DNA from 3 places in the Paenibacillus sp. FSL F4-0100 genome. Region 2 is predicted to be linked to each of the others. Evidence: a T-box and tRNA genes for the amino acid it is inferred to sense, from the RefSeq annotation. Region 2 holds a T-box; the other regions hold tRNA genes.
The links. The T-box of region 2 lies ahead of metG (methionine--tRNA ligase). A T-box ahead of a tRNA ligase gene usually reads a tRNA of that ligase, here a tRNA-Met.
Positions count from the first base shown of each region.

Region 1 (5,181 bases), 1.7 Mb from region 2:
GGAATCCTTGATCTTGAGCCAGACCTTGTCCAGCTCGCTATCCGTATAACCAAGAGCCTTCAATCCTTCACGTGCCTCAGACCACGCCGAGCCGTCAGCTTCCGGCTCAGGCTCCTGAATGGCAAAAAGACCTGTCATCATGCTCGCATTTCCGAATCCCTCAAGCTTGTCCTTCAGGTCCAGAATCATGCGCTGCGCTGTTTTCTTACCGATTCCCGGAAGCTTGATTAAGAAGGATACATTCTCCTGGTAGATGGCGGAAACCACATGATCCGGTGATCCCCCGCCCAATATGCCGAGCGCCACACGCGGACCGATACCCGAGACTTCGATCAGTTTACGGAACAGCTTCTGTTCCTCCCGTGTCGGAAATCCAAACAGCAGGATGGCATCCTCACGGACATGATGATGGGTAAACACCGTGATGGTTCCTTCGGTTTTGGCAAAAACATACGGATTCGGACAGAACACCCGATATCCTACCCCATGAACATCCAATACAATATATTCACTCTCTAAGTGGACTACCTGTCCCCGTAAAAAATCGATCATTTTCGCAATACCTCATTTAACTTGGAATTCAGTGTATAGGAATGCGCGTGACAGATCGCTACAGCCAATGCATCCGCCACATCGTCAGGTTTGGGAATGCTCTGCAACTTCAGGAACATCCTGACCATCTCCTGTACCTGTTTCTTCTCGGCCTTGCCATAGCCGACGATCGCCTGCTTCACCTGCATCGGCGTATATTCTGCAATCGGGAGCCCGCGCTGGACCGCAGCCAGGATAAGAACTCCTCTGGCCTGGGATACGGACATCGCCGTGGTTACGTTGCGGTTAAAAAACAATTTCTCGAAAGCAACGGCCTCAGGCTCATATTTATCAATAAGCTGCTGCATGCCTTCGTACACGTGTTGCAGCCTCTCTTCATCCGGTGTATGGGCTTCCGTCTGGATACAGCCATACTGTACCGGTGTAACTTTACTTCCAACCTTATCTACAAACCCGAAACCTACAATCGCAATCCCGGGGTCGATCCCTAAAATGCGCAAACCAATCTCTCCTCTGATGAAGCGAACATATGTATCGTTCTCTCATTATAACAAAAGATCGACCTCTGTTGAGGAAAAACTTTGATCCTTTAAGCAACCGTTACGTATCCACTATATTGAGACCGCTGACATCCCCCTCCAACGCAAAAAAACTGCCCGGAAAATTTCCGGGCAGCAGCATTTTCAGTCACCAAGCGACAAAGCAGGGACAATTTTAAGGGGTCGGGTTCATGACATTCTCAGCCATATCCCGTGCATAATCGCTAAAGGTTGACAGAACACTGTTATACTCTTCCATATCTTGGATTCGAATACCTTCTTCAAGCTGCTTGATCACATCTTTGGGCAAAGAAGACTCCATCGAACCGACATCCAGCTGAAAGAAGGTCCGCATCACTTTCTCTTCTTCCGGTGGGCCATCAAACAACGTTAAGTTTCCTTTGGAATCGATACTCATATAAGCTTGCCTCTTACAGGTGGGGGAGAGGTCGGATACGGTGTGCTCCAGCCAAACTACTCCTTTGTTATCCAAGCGTCCCTGCCATAAAGGATTTTTATTCATCAGTTCATAAATACCGTCCGCCGTAAGCTTACCCATATCCTGCTCTTCGATGCCACATACATAAGTGATGCGAACATGAACATGCTTCTTTCCCTTCGAGGTATTCAGCTTCTGCATAAATTCCCTCTGATCCTGCCGGCGTTCTTCCAACTTATCATCCGCGATCTGCAAGTAATGCATCGTTTCTACGGCCAGTGGCGTTTCGTCGGATGCAGCAGTGAGCAGCTTATGCATCTGATCCTTTATATTCTGGCCGGTCCATATCATGATACCTGCGATCAATAGGATTGCACAGGGCCAAATCGCGCGTCTCCAGCGTCTCCACCGTTTTCTGAACAGCTTCTTAAAGAAATGAAAAACACTCAAGGTTATCCCCTTCTATTCAATGTTTTTCATATTGTGACCGGGAAGCTGCCAAATTATTCAGTTCCGCTTTTGCCATTAGCATCATTTTCAATCCATAACAAAGAAAGACTGCTTTCAGTTACACTGAAAGCAGTCTTTCGATTCGAATCGGGATGACACGATTTGAACATGCGACCCCCTGGTCCCAAACCAGGTGCTCTACCAAGCTGAGCTACATCCCGTTAATTAATGCCGGTGAAGGGACTCGAACCCCCACGGTTTCCCTCACGATTTTGAGTCGCGCGCGTCTGCCAATTCCGCCACACCGGCACAATGAAATTTCATATAGAGTAAGCAATTTAGTTTAAAAAATGGCACGCCCTGAGAGATTCGAACTCCCGGCCTTTTGATTCGTAGTCAAACGCTCTATCCAGCTGAGCTAAGGGCGCAAAATGGAGCGGACGACGGGAATCGAACCCGCGACCCTCGCCTTGGCAAGGCGATGCTCTACCGCTGAGCCACGTCCGCAATGTAAATATGTATTCCGTCTCAAGCTCTCTTGGTAAAGATGGTGAGCCATGAAGGACTCGAACCTTCGACACCCTGATTAAAAGTCAGGTGCTCTACCAACTGAGCTAATGGCTCTTATTACTAAGAGTAAAGAATGGCGGAACTGACGGGATACTCTCTCTTCGTTCGAGACTGCGAAGTCTATGCTAACGAAGATGATGCTTCGACGAACCCATGATGGATTCTCATCCCTGAAGCTTATAAGAATGGCGGAACTGACGGGATTCGAACCCGCGATCTCCTGCGTGACAGGCAGGCATGTTAGGCCTCTACACCACAGTTCCATGAGGCATTATCGCTATCGCGATATAAAATTGGTTGCGGGGGCAGGATTTGAACCTACGACCTTCGGGTTATGAGCCCGACGAGCTACCGAACTGCTCCACCCCGCGTCATTAAAAGGGTTGCTTGTATGGGGTCCCCGAAAAGTAATCAGAATTACTTGCGAAGCATGTGCTTCACTTTTTGGGGATAAATCATGGTGGAGGCTGAGGGGATCGAACCCCCGACCCTCTGCTTGTAAGGCAGATGCTCTCCCAGCTGAGCTAAGCCTCCGTCTGGAATGTTGTTAAAGATAAGGGTGACCCGTAGGGGATACTCTCACTTCGTTCGAGACTGCGAAGTCTATGCCTACGAAGTTACCCTCCGACGAACCGACGGGATTCTCATCCCCTGATGCAATAAAGATAGTGGTGACCCGTAGGGGATTCGAACCCCTGTTACCTCCGTGAAAGGGAGGTGTCTTAACCCCTTGACCAACGGGCCATATATGCAGTCCTTGCTGGCGGAGAGAGAGGGATTCGAACCCTCGAGACGCTTTTGGCGCCTACACGATTTCCAATCGTGCTCCTTCGGCCAACTCGGACACCTCTCCATAAGTGGCTCCCCGAACAGGACTCGAACCTGTGACAACTCGATTAACAGTCGAGTGCTCTACCAACTGAGCTATCAGGGAACAATATTTAATTCAAGTGATTGATCACCTGAAAACTAGATACGAAACGAATTTGCGTGTTTTAGAATCCGTAGCATTTCCCCCATGCAATATCGGGGTCCCCGGAAAGTATTCGGCGTTGCTTCAAAGCTTCGCTTCACTTTTTGGGGTGTTTTTTGGATAAGCCCTCGACCGATTAGTATTGGTCAGCTCCATGCATTGCTGCACTTCCACCTCCAACCTATCTACCTCGTGGTCTTCAAGGGGTCTTACGAATTGGGAAATCTCATCTTGAGGGGGGCTTCACGCTTAGATGCTTTCAGCGCTTATCCCTTCCGTACGTAGCTACCCAGCCATGCTCCTGGCGGAACAACTGGTGCACCAGCGGTACGTCCATCCCGGTCCTCTCGTACTAAGGACAGCTCCTCTCAAATTTCCTACGCCCACGACAGATAGGGACCGAACTGTCTCACGACGTTCTGAACCCAGCTCGCGTACCGCTTTAATGGGCGAACAGCCCAACCCTTGGGACCTACTTCAGCCCCAGGATGCGATGAGCCGACATCGAGGTGCCAAACCTCCCCGTCGATGTGGACTCTTGGGGGAGATAAGCCTGTTATCCCCAGGGTAGCTTTTATCCGTTGAGCGATGGCCCTTCCATGCGGTACCACCGGATCACTAAGCCCGACTTTCGTCCCTGCTCGACTTGTAGGTCTCGCAGTCAAGCTCCCTTATGCCTTTGCACTCTTCGAATGATTTCCAACCATTCTGAGGGAACCTTGGGGCGCCTCCGTTACTCTTTAGGAGGCGACCGCCCCAGTCAAACTGCCCGCCTGACACTGTCCCCGTACCGGATTACGGTACCAGGTTAGAACCTAGATACGATCAGGGTGGTATCCCAACGTCGCCTCCACACAAGCTGGCGCTCATGCTTCAAAGGCTCCCACCTATCCTGTACAGATCGTACCCAAATCCAATATCAAGCTGCAGTAAAGCTCCATGGGGTCTTTCCGTCTTGTCGCGGGTAACCTGCATCTTCACAGGTATTAAAATTTCACCGGATCTCTCGTTGAGACAGCGCCCAAGTCGTTACGCCATTCGTGCGGGTCAGAATTTACCTGACAAGGAATTTCGCTACCTTAGGACCGTTATAGTTACGGCCGCCGTTTACTGGGGCTTCGGTTCACAGCTTCGGATTGCTCCTAACCGCTCCCCTTAACCTTCCAGCACCGGGCAGGCGTCAGCCCGTATACTTCGCCTTACGGCTTCGCACAGACCTGTGTTTTTGCTAAACAGTCGCTTGGGCCTTTTCACTGCGGCCCCCTCGGGCTATTCACCCTACCGAGGCACCCCTTCTCCCGAAGTTACGGGGTCATTTTGCCGAGTTCCTTAACGAGAGTTCTTCCGCGCGCCTTAGAATTCTCTTCTCGCCTACCTGTGTCGGTTTGCGGTACGGGCACCTTCACCTGACTAGAGGCTTTTCTTGGCAGTGTGAGATCATGACCTTCGCTACTATAATTTTCACTCCCCATCACAGCCCAGCCTTATCGATGTGCGGATTTGCCTACACATCAGCCTCACTGCTTGGACGGACATCCATCAGTCCGCGTCACTACCCTCCTGCGTCACCCCATCGTTCATAACGGTTTACGGTGGTACAGGAATTTCAACCTGTTGTCCTTCGATTACGCCTTTCGGCCTCACCTTAGGTCCCGACT
Region 1 is NZ_CP150303.1:1,952,850-1,958,030, reverse strand. Features, by position in the region: gene ruvA (Holliday junction branch migration protein RuvA) at 1-552, opposite strand, end outside; gene ruvC (crossover junction endodeoxyribonuclease RuvC) at 549-1,052, opposite strand; gene MHH48_RS08550 (BofC C-terminal domain-containing protein) at 1,267-1,980, opposite strand; tRNA gene MHH48_RS08545 (tRNA-Pro) at 2,128-2,201, opposite strand; tRNA gene MHH48_RS08540 (tRNA-Leu) at 2,210-2,289, opposite strand; tRNA gene MHH48_RS08535 (tRNA-Arg) at 2,332-2,408, opposite strand; tRNA gene MHH48_RS08530 (tRNA-Gly) at 2,413-2,487, opposite strand; tRNA gene MHH48_RS08525 (tRNA-Lys) at 2,529-2,604, opposite strand; tRNA gene MHH48_RS08520 (tRNA-Asp) at 2,737-2,813, opposite strand; tRNA gene MHH48_RS08515 (tRNA-Met) at 2,845-2,921, opposite strand; tRNA gene MHH48_RS08510 (tRNA-Val) at 3,009-3,084, opposite strand; tRNA gene MHH48_RS08505 (tRNA-Glu) at 3,220-3,294, opposite strand; tRNA gene MHH48_RS08500 (tRNA-Ser) at 3,312-3,403, opposite strand; tRNA gene MHH48_RS08495 (tRNA-Asn) at 3,409-3,484, opposite strand; rRNA gene MHH48_RS08490 (23S ribosomal RNA) at 3,640-5,181, opposite strand, start outside.
Region 1: it has a tRNA-Met gene. The T-box ahead of metG (methionine--tRNA ligase) is inferred to sense a tRNA for this amino acid. The anticodon was not compared.

Region 2 (5,181 bases):
AAACAAATTGGAATCATCGCGGACGATTTGACCGGTGCGAATGACTCTGGCGTACAATTGGCGAAGAAGGGACTGGTTTCCACCGTTGTATTCGATTATCGCCATTACCGTCAGGACACCCGTGCCGAAGTGTTGATCGTCGATACGGATAGCAGGGCGAAACGCAGCGTGGACGCCTATGAAGCGGCGTACGAAGCCGCTCATTTCCTTGAAGAGCAGGGCTGCCGCCACATCTACAAGAAGCTGGACTCCACCTTGCGCGGGAATGTTGCAGAGGAACTGCGGGCGGTGCAGAAGGTATTTCAGCCGGACTTGGTGCTGATCGCCCCGGCTTTTCCCAAAATGAACCGTACGACGGTACAGGGACATCACTATGTTCAAGGTGTACTGATCACCGAGACGGAGTTTGCCAAGGATCCCAAAACGCCCGTCATGGAAAGCTATATCCCGAAGCTGCTGCAGAAGGAAGGAGAGCCTGAGGCGGTGCTGGTTTCATCAAGTCAAGTGCGACAGCCCGCCGTGCAATTTATGCCATGGCTCCAATCCAAGCTAGCGGAAGGTCAAACCTGGTTTGTATGCGATAGTGAGACGGAAGCGGATTTGCAGGCGATATCGGCATTATTTTCACAGCTGGACAAGAAGATTTTATGGGCCGGTTCTGCCGGATTAATCGAATACTTGCCGGAGGCGCTGTCTCTGACTTCCATGGAGAAGGGGAGCCAAGACTGGGCCCAGGCGGATAAAGCGCTGATCGTATCAGGAAGCTTGTCCCAAACGACCCGGCGACAGCTTCGTGCCGTCGAAGATATGCCCGACTCGTTGATGCTGGAGATCGATCCGGCAGGGCTGATTCGTGAAACTTACGATACAGAGGATGTCCTGGAGCAAATCGCACAGGATATGGACAAGCGCTACCTGGTCCTGTACGTGGACGCTTCGGAAGAAAACCGCAGACTTGCAAAAGAAGCAGGGGATGAGCGGGGATTATCTTCAACCGAGGTAAGCGAAGCGATCTCGCTGGGACTCGGAAGAATGACAAAAGCCATTTTACAGGCATACGCTGAGATCCAGGGGTTGGTATTAACCGGCGGTGATACGGCTAAGGCTATCTGTATCGAACTTGGAATGGGAGAAATGCAGCTGTATTCGGAAGTAGAGCCCGGCCTGCCGTTCGGAAGGCTTCAGGGCATGGAGAAAGGTTACTGGACCGTCACCAAAGCCGGGGGGTTCGGAAATGATCAATCCCTGGTAGATTCCTTGCACTATATAACAAATAAGAAAAAGGTGAGAACATGAGCCAGCATAAACCGGTTATCGGGATTACAATGGGAGACGCCGCAGGCGTAGGTCCTGAAATTATACTCAAGAGCCTCATGAATGAGGAGATGTATCATATTAGTCACCCGGTTGTGATCGGGGACGTGAAGATATTGGAGCGGGCAAAGGCCTTTGTGGGCAGTGACTTGGCTATAGAAGCGATTACTGCCGATGAGCTCGAGCAGGTGGACTACCGTTTTGGCACGGTTCATGTGCTTGATCTGGATCTGCTGCCAGCGGACTTGCCGATTGGACAAGTTGCCCCGGAAGCTGGACACGCCGCGTTTAAATTTTTGGAGACGGCCATCGAATTGGCGAAGGATCATAAAATTCAGGCCATATGCACCGCTCCGCTGAATAAGGAAGCCCTGCATAAAGGGGGCCATAAATATCCGGGCCATACGGAGATTCTGGCAGATTTGACCGGAACCACGGACTACTCCATGATGCTGTCTGCACCGAATCTGAAGGTCATTCACGTTACGACGCATGTTGGCATCATCGACGCCGTCCGTTCGATAAACTCGGAGCGCGTATACCATGTCATTAAGCTTGCTCATGAGACACTGCAGAAGTCCGGCATCGCCGCTCCGCGGATTGCCGTTTGCGGAATCAATCCTCACGCGGGCGAGAACGGGTTGTTCGGATATGGCGAAGAGGAAGAGAAAGTCATACCTGGCGTTGAGAAGGCGCAGGCGGAAGGAATCCAGGTCGTAGGCCCGCTGCCGGCCGATACGCTGTTCTTCCGGACGGTTCGCGGTGACTTTGACATCGTAGTGGCTATGTATCACGATCAGGGGCATGGTCCCGTCAAAGTGCTTGGCTTGGATGCAGGCGTCAACATTACCGTTGGCCTTCCGATTATCCGCACCAGCGTCGATCACGGTACGGCGTTCGACATTGCCGGGCAAGGCATCGCCGACGAGAAAAGCTTGATGGAAGCGATCCGTCAGGCAGCGGAACTGGCGCCTAAAGCCTAAAGATGTTATTGCCGGGCGGGACATAGCGGCCGCCATTACCTTTTTATCGAAGTGACAGTACAAGATTCCGCAGGAATATAAGCTGTTCATAACAAAAAGATGACTCCACCTATGGGGTCATCTTTTTTTATTGTTCCTCAGGTTTCTTCGCTGTAACGGGATTCGTTCCTCATGACTGGGATAATCCAAACACGTAAGACTCCAGGAACGCTTGCAGCTGATTGAAGGATTCAGGTCTGGCACTGTATTTATACCGCTCATTCGGCATTTTGAAATGCATGCGCAGGAGACCCGCGGTTTTAAGCAGGGATAGATGGTAGTGAAGGTTGCTCTTTGAAAGGCCGGTCTTCTGCTGCAATTCGGTAAACGTAACGGGGCCTTTAGCCAGGATGTGCAGCAGCACCAGCCGCTTCTCGTCAGCCAACCCCTTGGTCATCCGCAGCAGCTGACTGGTGGGTGTATCCTCGTCCACCTGCTCATCATCTACGGCATAGCTGATAATGAGCTGTTGGTTGCTCACGTAGTCCATCCGGTTTAACGGCTTGATGTGATAGGTAGGGATAAGAAGAATGGCGTTGTATTCATCTTCAGGATCGAGCACAATTCCGCTTGTTGCCTCATCAATCAGATCAATGTAGGGGAGTTCCCGGCTAAGCTGCTCCATGCGGGCAGCGGAACGTCCCAGCAAGTCGTGAATTTCCGGCGTTATTGTATAGGTCCGGTGCCACTCCGTCATGATCTCATGGCTGAGATCCCGGAATGTTTTAAGTCCCATCGGAAACCCGTCTTCAAGATAAGGCGCCAGGATTTCATACAATTGGCCTTCTCCCAAATCGGCAAACCAGGCAAGAAACCTCTCGACGTTGTCTTTTTCCGGGCTGTCTACGATAGCCAGGTGCAGATAAGCAATAAGCTCGAACAGGACCAGCTCTTCGAGCTTATCCGTAAAAGATGCAGACAGTTTCTTCTGAATTTCTTTCCTCCACTTATTTCCTAGATCATGCATTTGGTTTTTATTATCTGTATATGCGAATAAGCTGGTGACCAGCTCGTGAACAGGCGAATAGTCAATTCGGATAACGGTCATGATCAATCTCTCCTTCAAGTACACATCATTCCATTTTTATGATACCACATCCTGGTGAAAATAAATATTGAACTTTTACTATGTTCATATATAATTGAACTTAAATATATAGTTCAAAAAAATATGAACTTATGGGCGGCGAGGGGAGAGACTGGAGATGAACAATTGGTTTGTTGCGGAATATCTCATCAGGCAGCAGCAGATGGAAGTGGATCGAACGGCCAGAGAGTTCTGGAAATCTAGGCATGACCCGGTAAATTTGTGGGCACGCATCTTCTCGAGGAAGAGACGACCAATACAACCGGTCACGAAAAGGGCCCGAAGTTGAAACTAAGGGGAACAAGGAAGAATCGATCAACCTACGAGGAAACGGAGCTGGAACCGATGGACTTTCTTTCGGAGAATCGTTTAAGCGAGTGCGCCATGGAGGCGCCTGAATCGATGATGAATAGCGAGGAGAACCATGACGAACTGTTATCGGCTGTGCTTACTCTGCCTGAAACCCTAAGACAGCCGATGTATTTGTATTATTACGAGGATTTCAACACTTTGGAAATTGCCGAAGTGCTCCAAATTGAGCCTGAAAATGTACGGAACCGCATGAGCAGAGCCCGCAAGAAACTGAAGATGATGCTGGGGAAGAAGCTGGGAGCGATACGGGATGGCCGGGAAAGGGCAAGGAAGGATGCGCATCCGTCCCCTTGACTTCATTCATAAAGTTCGGGTATGATTTCCAGTAACTTGAATAATGTTAAACAAAAGCAATGAAGAGAAAGAGTACCTTGGTAACGTCTTTGAACAGAGAGCCCCGGCTGGTGAAAAGGGGTAAGGAAAGAACCTTGGGAATATGGTCTCTGAGCTGTGCACCGAAACCCTGCAGAGGTTGTAGGCTGTACCGGATCCCGCACCCGTTAACGTGCTAGGGTATACACGCGATATATGGCGTCGTACCTAAAGAGGTGAATGCCGCAAGGCATGAATGAAATTGGGTGGTACCACGTGAGCGGCAAGCTCTCGTCCCTTTTGGGATGAGGGCTTTTTTTGTTGTCCAAAAAAAGGAGGATGATTGATATGACGAACATTTTTATCGGCGGTGCCTGGCCTTATGCCAACGGGTCATTACATTTAGGGAGGCTTGCAAGTTTGCTGCCTGGAGACGTGTTGGCGCGTTATTTCCGCGCGAAAGGCGATCAGGTCCTGTACGTATCCGGCAGTGATTGTCATGGAACGCCCGTGGCGGTTCAAGCCATTCAGGAGGGCGTGGCTCCGGGGAATATTGCGGATCGGTATCATGGGGAGTTTGTGGATTGCTTCGAACGGCTGGGTTTCTCCTACGACTTATACACGCGAACCGACCAGACGTTTCATCACGCCGTGGTGCAGGAACTGTTTTTGAAGCTGCTGGAAAACGGCCATCTGTATCGAAAAACTATACAGCAAACGTATTGCGAAACCGATCAGCGGTTTTTGCCGGACCGCTACGTGGAAGGAGATTGTCCTGTATGCGGCAGCAGGGCCCGTGGGGATCAGTGCGACGCCTGTTCCACCATACTTGACCCGTCCGACCTGACGAACAGGACCTGCAAAATCTGCGGAAACCCTCCGGTGGAGCGGCCCACCGAGCATTTTTACGTAGCGCTGTCACATTTCCAGGCTGAGCTGGCGGATGATTTGAATAACGCCCGAGGCTGGCGGGATAATGCGGTTCAATTGACCCGAAGATACCTGGAGGAAGGGCTCCAGGATCGGGCGGCTACGAGGGATCTGACCTGGGGCGTGGATGTGCCTATTCCGGGA
Region 2 is NZ_CP150303.1:278,640-283,820, forward strand. Features, by position in the region: gene MHH48_RS01325 (four-carbon acid sugar kinase family protein) at 1-1,296, shown strand, start outside; gene pdxA (4-hydroxythreonine-4-phosphate dehydrogenase PdxA) at 1,293-2,297, shown strand; gene MHH48_RS01335 (helix-turn-helix domain-containing protein) at 2,467-3,384, opposite strand; gene MHH48_RS01340 (sigma-70 family RNA polymerase sigma factor) at 3,709-4,089, shown strand; T-box leader at 4,140-4,409, shown strand; gene metG (methionine--tRNA ligase) at 4,456-5,181, shown strand, end outside.

Region 3 (5,181 bases), 1.3 Mb from region 2:
AGCCTCGGATTGCAGGTGCAATTCCACGTACTCGGTTTCTTTTTGATCGAAATAGATTTTTTCTTCAAGCAGCTTGCGAGCCACTTCTTCTTGACCATTTTTAAGAGCCAATTCAGCTTGAGCTTCACGTTGTGCCGCCATCTTCACAGCCTCATCGACGCGCTGCTTCATACGACGCTCGTTAGCCATTTGCTTCGCTACTGTTACCTCTGCTTCATGAATTTCTGCCTCCATGTCGCGCAGGTACTGGTTCAACATTACGATTGGATCCTCTACTTTATCCAGCAGTTCATTCACCGATGCTTTCGTCATATCCTTAATTCTTTTAAATACTCCCATGTTATTTATCTCCCTTCTCATAGTTCGAAAGTTTTTTCTTCAATTCTTCGATTTCTTTTTGCATTGCTTTTCTCTCAATATCCTTCATCATCGCATCCAGATCGGAATCCGCAGACGCGTTGTTTCTTGTGCCATTGGGACGGTCATATTTGGGGCCAAAACTTCCATGCTCATTAGGATAGCCTTGACGTCCATAAGCATCGTTATAGCTGTTGTAGCCTGGTCCCGGGCCCGGATGATCGTTGTAACGGTATCCGCCACCATGTCTTCCCTGTGGACCATACGGATCGTGATAGTACGGCTCCTTAGGTACTACAAGGGATGCAATCAGATAGATCAACAGCGTTGTACCGCCTGTGAAAAAGATACTGACTACAAATATGATTCTAAGTAGGGTAGATTCGACTCCGAAATGATCGGATATACCGCCGATCAACCCTGTGAACATCTTGTCTCGGGTGGAACGGTACAATCTAGTCATGGTTACTCCTTTCCGCTGTTATTCAGCTTTTGCTTCAGGCGGGCAAGTTCTTTTTCCAATACAGTGGAGACTGTTTCACCAGCCTGATCCATGTATTCCTGCCCCATGCGGCGTAAATCGCGAAGACTTCTGGCTTCCAGTTCCCAGTCGCTGATACGGTCTTCGAGACGATTGAACATCTTCGGTACATCAGGACCGCCGCCATAGGAGCCTGTACGTTCATTCATTTTTTGCTGAAGACGAAGGGTTTCCACTCGGGCAACATAATACTGACGTTTGCTGTATACCGTCTGATATTCCATCCGCAGCTCGCCGAGCTGCTCCTCGATTTCTTTTAACGATTCCAGGCTTGAGGACAACAGGCCTTGATACTGTTCAATCTTTTCCTCATAGATCAGCTTCTCCTGCAATGCCAGCTTGGCAAGATGTTCTTCACCGGCCTTCAGTGCAAGCAGTGCCTGCTCTTCGCGTTTATATCGCATGGTTTCTGCTTGATCCACCTGCTGCTTCAGCTGTCTGGAATGTACTTGACATTGCTGCTGCAGCTTCTCAGCCTCAGCAATGTCCTGTCTGGTTGAATGTAGGAACTGGTCGATCAATCGAACCGGATCCTGGCTCTGCTCGAGCTTTTCATTCAATGTTGCTACGGTTATGTCTCTTATCCGCCGGAAAACACTCATATTCGCTTAGCCCTCCTCATCTATCATGATCTGTTGTTTTTGCATGTTATTTAATGTAGTGGTTTTTATCAATAACGGGGTCTACCATTCTTCAATCGGGACACCCCGTAGATGATCAAGATGATTCCAAGGATCGGACCGATCAGCCAAGACAGTTTACCCATCAACCAGATCACACCGATACCGAGAATAACCCATCCCATCAAGGTGTTACCTCTCCGGATCCCGTAGTATCCCAAAGCGACCATCAGGATTGGAATTACAAGACTGAACAACCATCCAAGCAGAGGACCGAATACTCCCAGGAGAACCAAGATCCCTACACCAATCAACAGGATACTCATTCCATTTCCTTTTGAATTTCTCATTTATACACCGCCTTTCTGTTGTTTGATCGTTGTTTCATTTGTTCAACCTTATGACTCTATTCTAGGTAATTTCGAGTTTAACTAAAACGGCCTGGGGACGGTTTTTGCACCTAGACCTAAGGCGGGGCCTCCTATAGACCTGCGTCCAACCCTGCACTGGATCAATGATTCGATAAGCTGACCTGTGTGGATGAATCCTCCGGTATCCTTGCTTTTGTTTTACCTAATAAAGAGACGTGGTTTCTAATGTTAGTTTAGTTTGATGAGTATAGCTTCAGCTCTAAGGTGATAGTAGTAAAGCCCGTGGAACGGTAGGTTAAGGTAGCGGTAGGATGAAGCATGGGGCCGAATATGAAAATCATGAAGAAGGATAGCATAGTAAAGGAAATGAGATTGATCTAAGGAGGTTGCATCTCAGAAGTTTGCATAGGATTAAGGTGTATTGCTTGCGAGTAATAAAATGAAGTGACATAACACTTAAGCTCATCAAGATTAGCCTTTTATCATGAAGAGTAACGGATCTTCAGCTTAGCTGCTACCGAGCAACGAAGCTATCGATGTAGATGCAACGAAAAAAGGAATGCAGACGTTTATAGTCTACATTCCTTTTGGATGATGCCGGTGAAGGGACTCGAACCCCCACGGTTTCCCTCACGATTTTGAGTCGCGCGCGTCTGCCAATTCCGCCACACCGGCTTACTTTATGGCGTGCCCTAAGAGATTCGAACTCCTGACCTTTTGATTCGTAGTCAAACGCTCTATCCAGCTGAGCTAAGGGCACATAGTTTTGTTATGGAGGCGCCACCCAGATTCGAACTGGGGATAAAGCTTTTGCAGAGCTGTGCCTTACCACTTGGCTATGGCGCCAGAAATAAAAATGGAGCGGACGACGGGAATCGAACCCGCGACCCTCGCCTTGGCAAGGCGATGCTCTACCGCTGAGCCACGTCCGCAAACATAAAAATCAATGGCTGGGGATATAGGATTCGAACCTATGCATGACGGAGTCAAAGTCCGTTGCCTTACCGCTTGGCTAATCCCCAACATTTTTTAAAAAAACTATGGGGCGACCGATGGGTCTCGAACCCACGAATGCCGGAACCACAATCCGGTGCGTTAACCCCTTCGCCACGATCGCCATAATGTAATAGTTTTTTTAGAGAATAATCATAATGAAATAATGGGCGACCGATGGGTCTCGAACCCACGAATGCCGGAACCACAATCCGGTGCGTTAACCCCTTCGCCACGATCGCCAAGTTCATTATAAATATTCAATGGCAGGGGCAGCAGGAATTGAACCCACACCAACGGTTTTGGAGACCGTTGTTCTACCTTTAAACTATGCCCCTAAAAACTGGTGGAGGATGATGGATTCGAACCACCGAACTCGAAGAGAGCAGATTTACAGTCTGCCGTGTTTAGCCACTTCACTAATCCTCCAGAATGGTGCCGGCGAGAGGACTTGAACCCCCAACCTACTGATTACAAGTCAGTTGCTCTACCAATTGAGCTACACCGGCATATAAAGTTATAAAACGTACATGGTGGCTCGGGACGGAATCGAACCGCCGACACGAGGATTTTCAGTCCTCTGCTCTACCGACTGAGCTACCGAGCCTTAAAGCTCTTCGCGAACTTTGACGGAACCCAATATCGGATACTCATCTCATCCCAAAGTTATAAATAATGGCGGAACTGACGGGATTCGAACCCGCGATCTCCTGCGTGACAGGCAGGCATGTTAGGCCTCTACACCACAGTTCCATGAGGCATTATCGCTATCGCGATATAAATTGGTTGCGGGGGCAGGATTTGAACCTACGACCTTCGGGTTATGAGCCCGACGAGCTACCGAACTGCTCCACCCCGCGTCATTAAAAGGGTTGCTTGTATGGGTTCCCCGAAAAGTAATCGGAATTACTTGCGAAGCATGAGCTTCACTTTTTGGGGATAAATCATGGTGGAGGCTGAGGGGATCGAACCCCCGACCCTCTGCTTGTAAGGCAGATGCTCTCCCAGCTGAGCTAAGCCTCCATAACAAAGCGACTTTAATCATACCAAAATCTGATATAAGAAGCAAGTGTTTTTCAAAAGAAATTGGTGACCCGTAGGGGATACTCTCACTTCGTTCGAGACTGCGAAGCCTATACTTACGAAGTTATCCTCCGACGAACCGACGGGATTCTCATCCCCTGATGCAATAAAGAAAGTGGTGACCCGTAGGGGATTCGAACCCCTGTTACCTCCGTGAAAGGGAGGTGTCTTAACCCCTTGACCAACGGGCCTTGCTTGAAATAATAGTGGCGGAGAGAGAGGGATTCGAACCCTCGAGACGCTTTTGGCGCCTACACGATTTCCAATCGTGCTCCTTCGGCCAACTCGGACACCTCTCCATAAGTGGCTCCCCGAACAGGACTCGAACCTGTGACAACTCGATTAACAGTCGAGTGCTCTACCAACTGAGCTATCAGGGAACAATATTTAATTCAAGTGATTGATCACCTGAAAACTAGATACGAAACGAATTTGCGTGTTTTAGAATCCGTAGCATTTCCCCCATGCAATATCGGGGTCCCCGGAAAGTATTCGGCGTTGCTTCAAAGCTTCGCTTCACTTTTTGGGGTGTTTTTTGGATAAGCCCTCGACCGATTAGTATTGGTCAGCTCCATGCATTGCTGCACTTCCACCTCCAACCTATCTACCTCGTGGTCTTCAAGGGGTCTTACGAATTGGGAAATCTCATCTTGAGGGGGGCTTCACGCTTAGATGCTTTCAGCGCTTATCCCTTCCGTACGTAGCTACCCAGCCATGCTCCTGGCGGAACAACTGGTGCACCAGCGGTACGTCCATCCCGGTCCTCTCGTACTAAGGACAGCTCCTCTCAAATTTCCTACGCCCACGACAGATAGGGACCGAACTGTCTCACGACGTTCTGAACCCAGCTCGCGTACCGCTTTAATGGGCGAACAGCCCAACCCTTGGGACCTACTTCAGCCCCAGGATGCGATGAGCCGACATCGAGGTGCCAAACCTCCCCGTCGATGTGGACTCTTGGGGGAGATAAGCCTGTTATCCCCAGGGTAGCTTTTATCCGTTGAGCGATGGCCCTTCCATGCGGTACCACCGGATCACTAAGCCCGACTTTCGTCCCTGCTCGACTTGTAGGTCTCGCAGTCAAGCTCCCTTATGCCTTTGCACTCTTCGAATGATTTCCAACCATTCTGAGGGAACCTTGGGGCGCCTCCGTTACTCTTTAGGAGGCGACCGCCCCAGTCAAACTGCCCGCCTGACACTGTCCCCGTACCGGATT
Region 3 is NZ_CP150303.1:6,629,794-6,634,974, forward strand. Features, by position in the region: gene MHH48_RS30195 (PspA/IM30 family protein) at 1-339, opposite strand, end outside; gene MHH48_RS30200 (PspC domain-containing protein) at 341-820, opposite strand; gene MHH48_RS30205 (PspA/IM30 family protein) at 823-1,500, opposite strand; gene MHH48_RS30210 (hypothetical protein) at 1,569-1,868, opposite strand; tRNA gene MHH48_RS30215 (tRNA-Leu) at 2,485-2,564, opposite strand; tRNA gene MHH48_RS30220 (tRNA-Arg) at 2,573-2,649, opposite strand; tRNA gene MHH48_RS30225 (tRNA-Cys) at 2,662-2,735, opposite strand; tRNA gene MHH48_RS30230 (tRNA-Gly) at 2,747-2,821, opposite strand; tRNA gene MHH48_RS30235 (tRNA-Gln) at 2,837-2,911, opposite strand; tRNA gene MHH48_RS30240 (tRNA-His) at 2,931-3,006, opposite strand; tRNA gene MHH48_RS30245 (tRNA-His) at 3,052-3,124, opposite strand; tRNA gene MHH48_RS30250 (tRNA-Trp) at 3,147-3,220, opposite strand; tRNA gene MHH48_RS30255 (tRNA-Tyr) at 3,227-3,311, opposite strand; tRNA gene MHH48_RS30260 (tRNA-Thr) at 3,316-3,391, opposite strand; tRNA gene MHH48_RS30265 (tRNA-Phe) at 3,414-3,489, opposite strand; tRNA gene MHH48_RS30270 (tRNA-Asp) at 3,559-3,635, opposite strand; tRNA gene MHH48_RS30275 (tRNA-Met) at 3,666-3,742, opposite strand; tRNA gene MHH48_RS30280 (tRNA-Val) at 3,830-3,905, opposite strand; tRNA gene MHH48_RS30285 (tRNA-Glu) at 4,082-4,156, opposite strand; tRNA gene MHH48_RS30290 (tRNA-Ser) at 4,173-4,264, opposite strand; tRNA gene MHH48_RS30295 (tRNA-Asn) at 4,270-4,345, opposite strand; rRNA gene MHH48_RS30300 (23S ribosomal RNA) at 4,501-5,181, opposite strand, start outside.
Region 3: it has a tRNA-Met gene. The T-box ahead of metG (methionine--tRNA ligase) is inferred to sense a tRNA for this amino acid. The anticodon was not compared.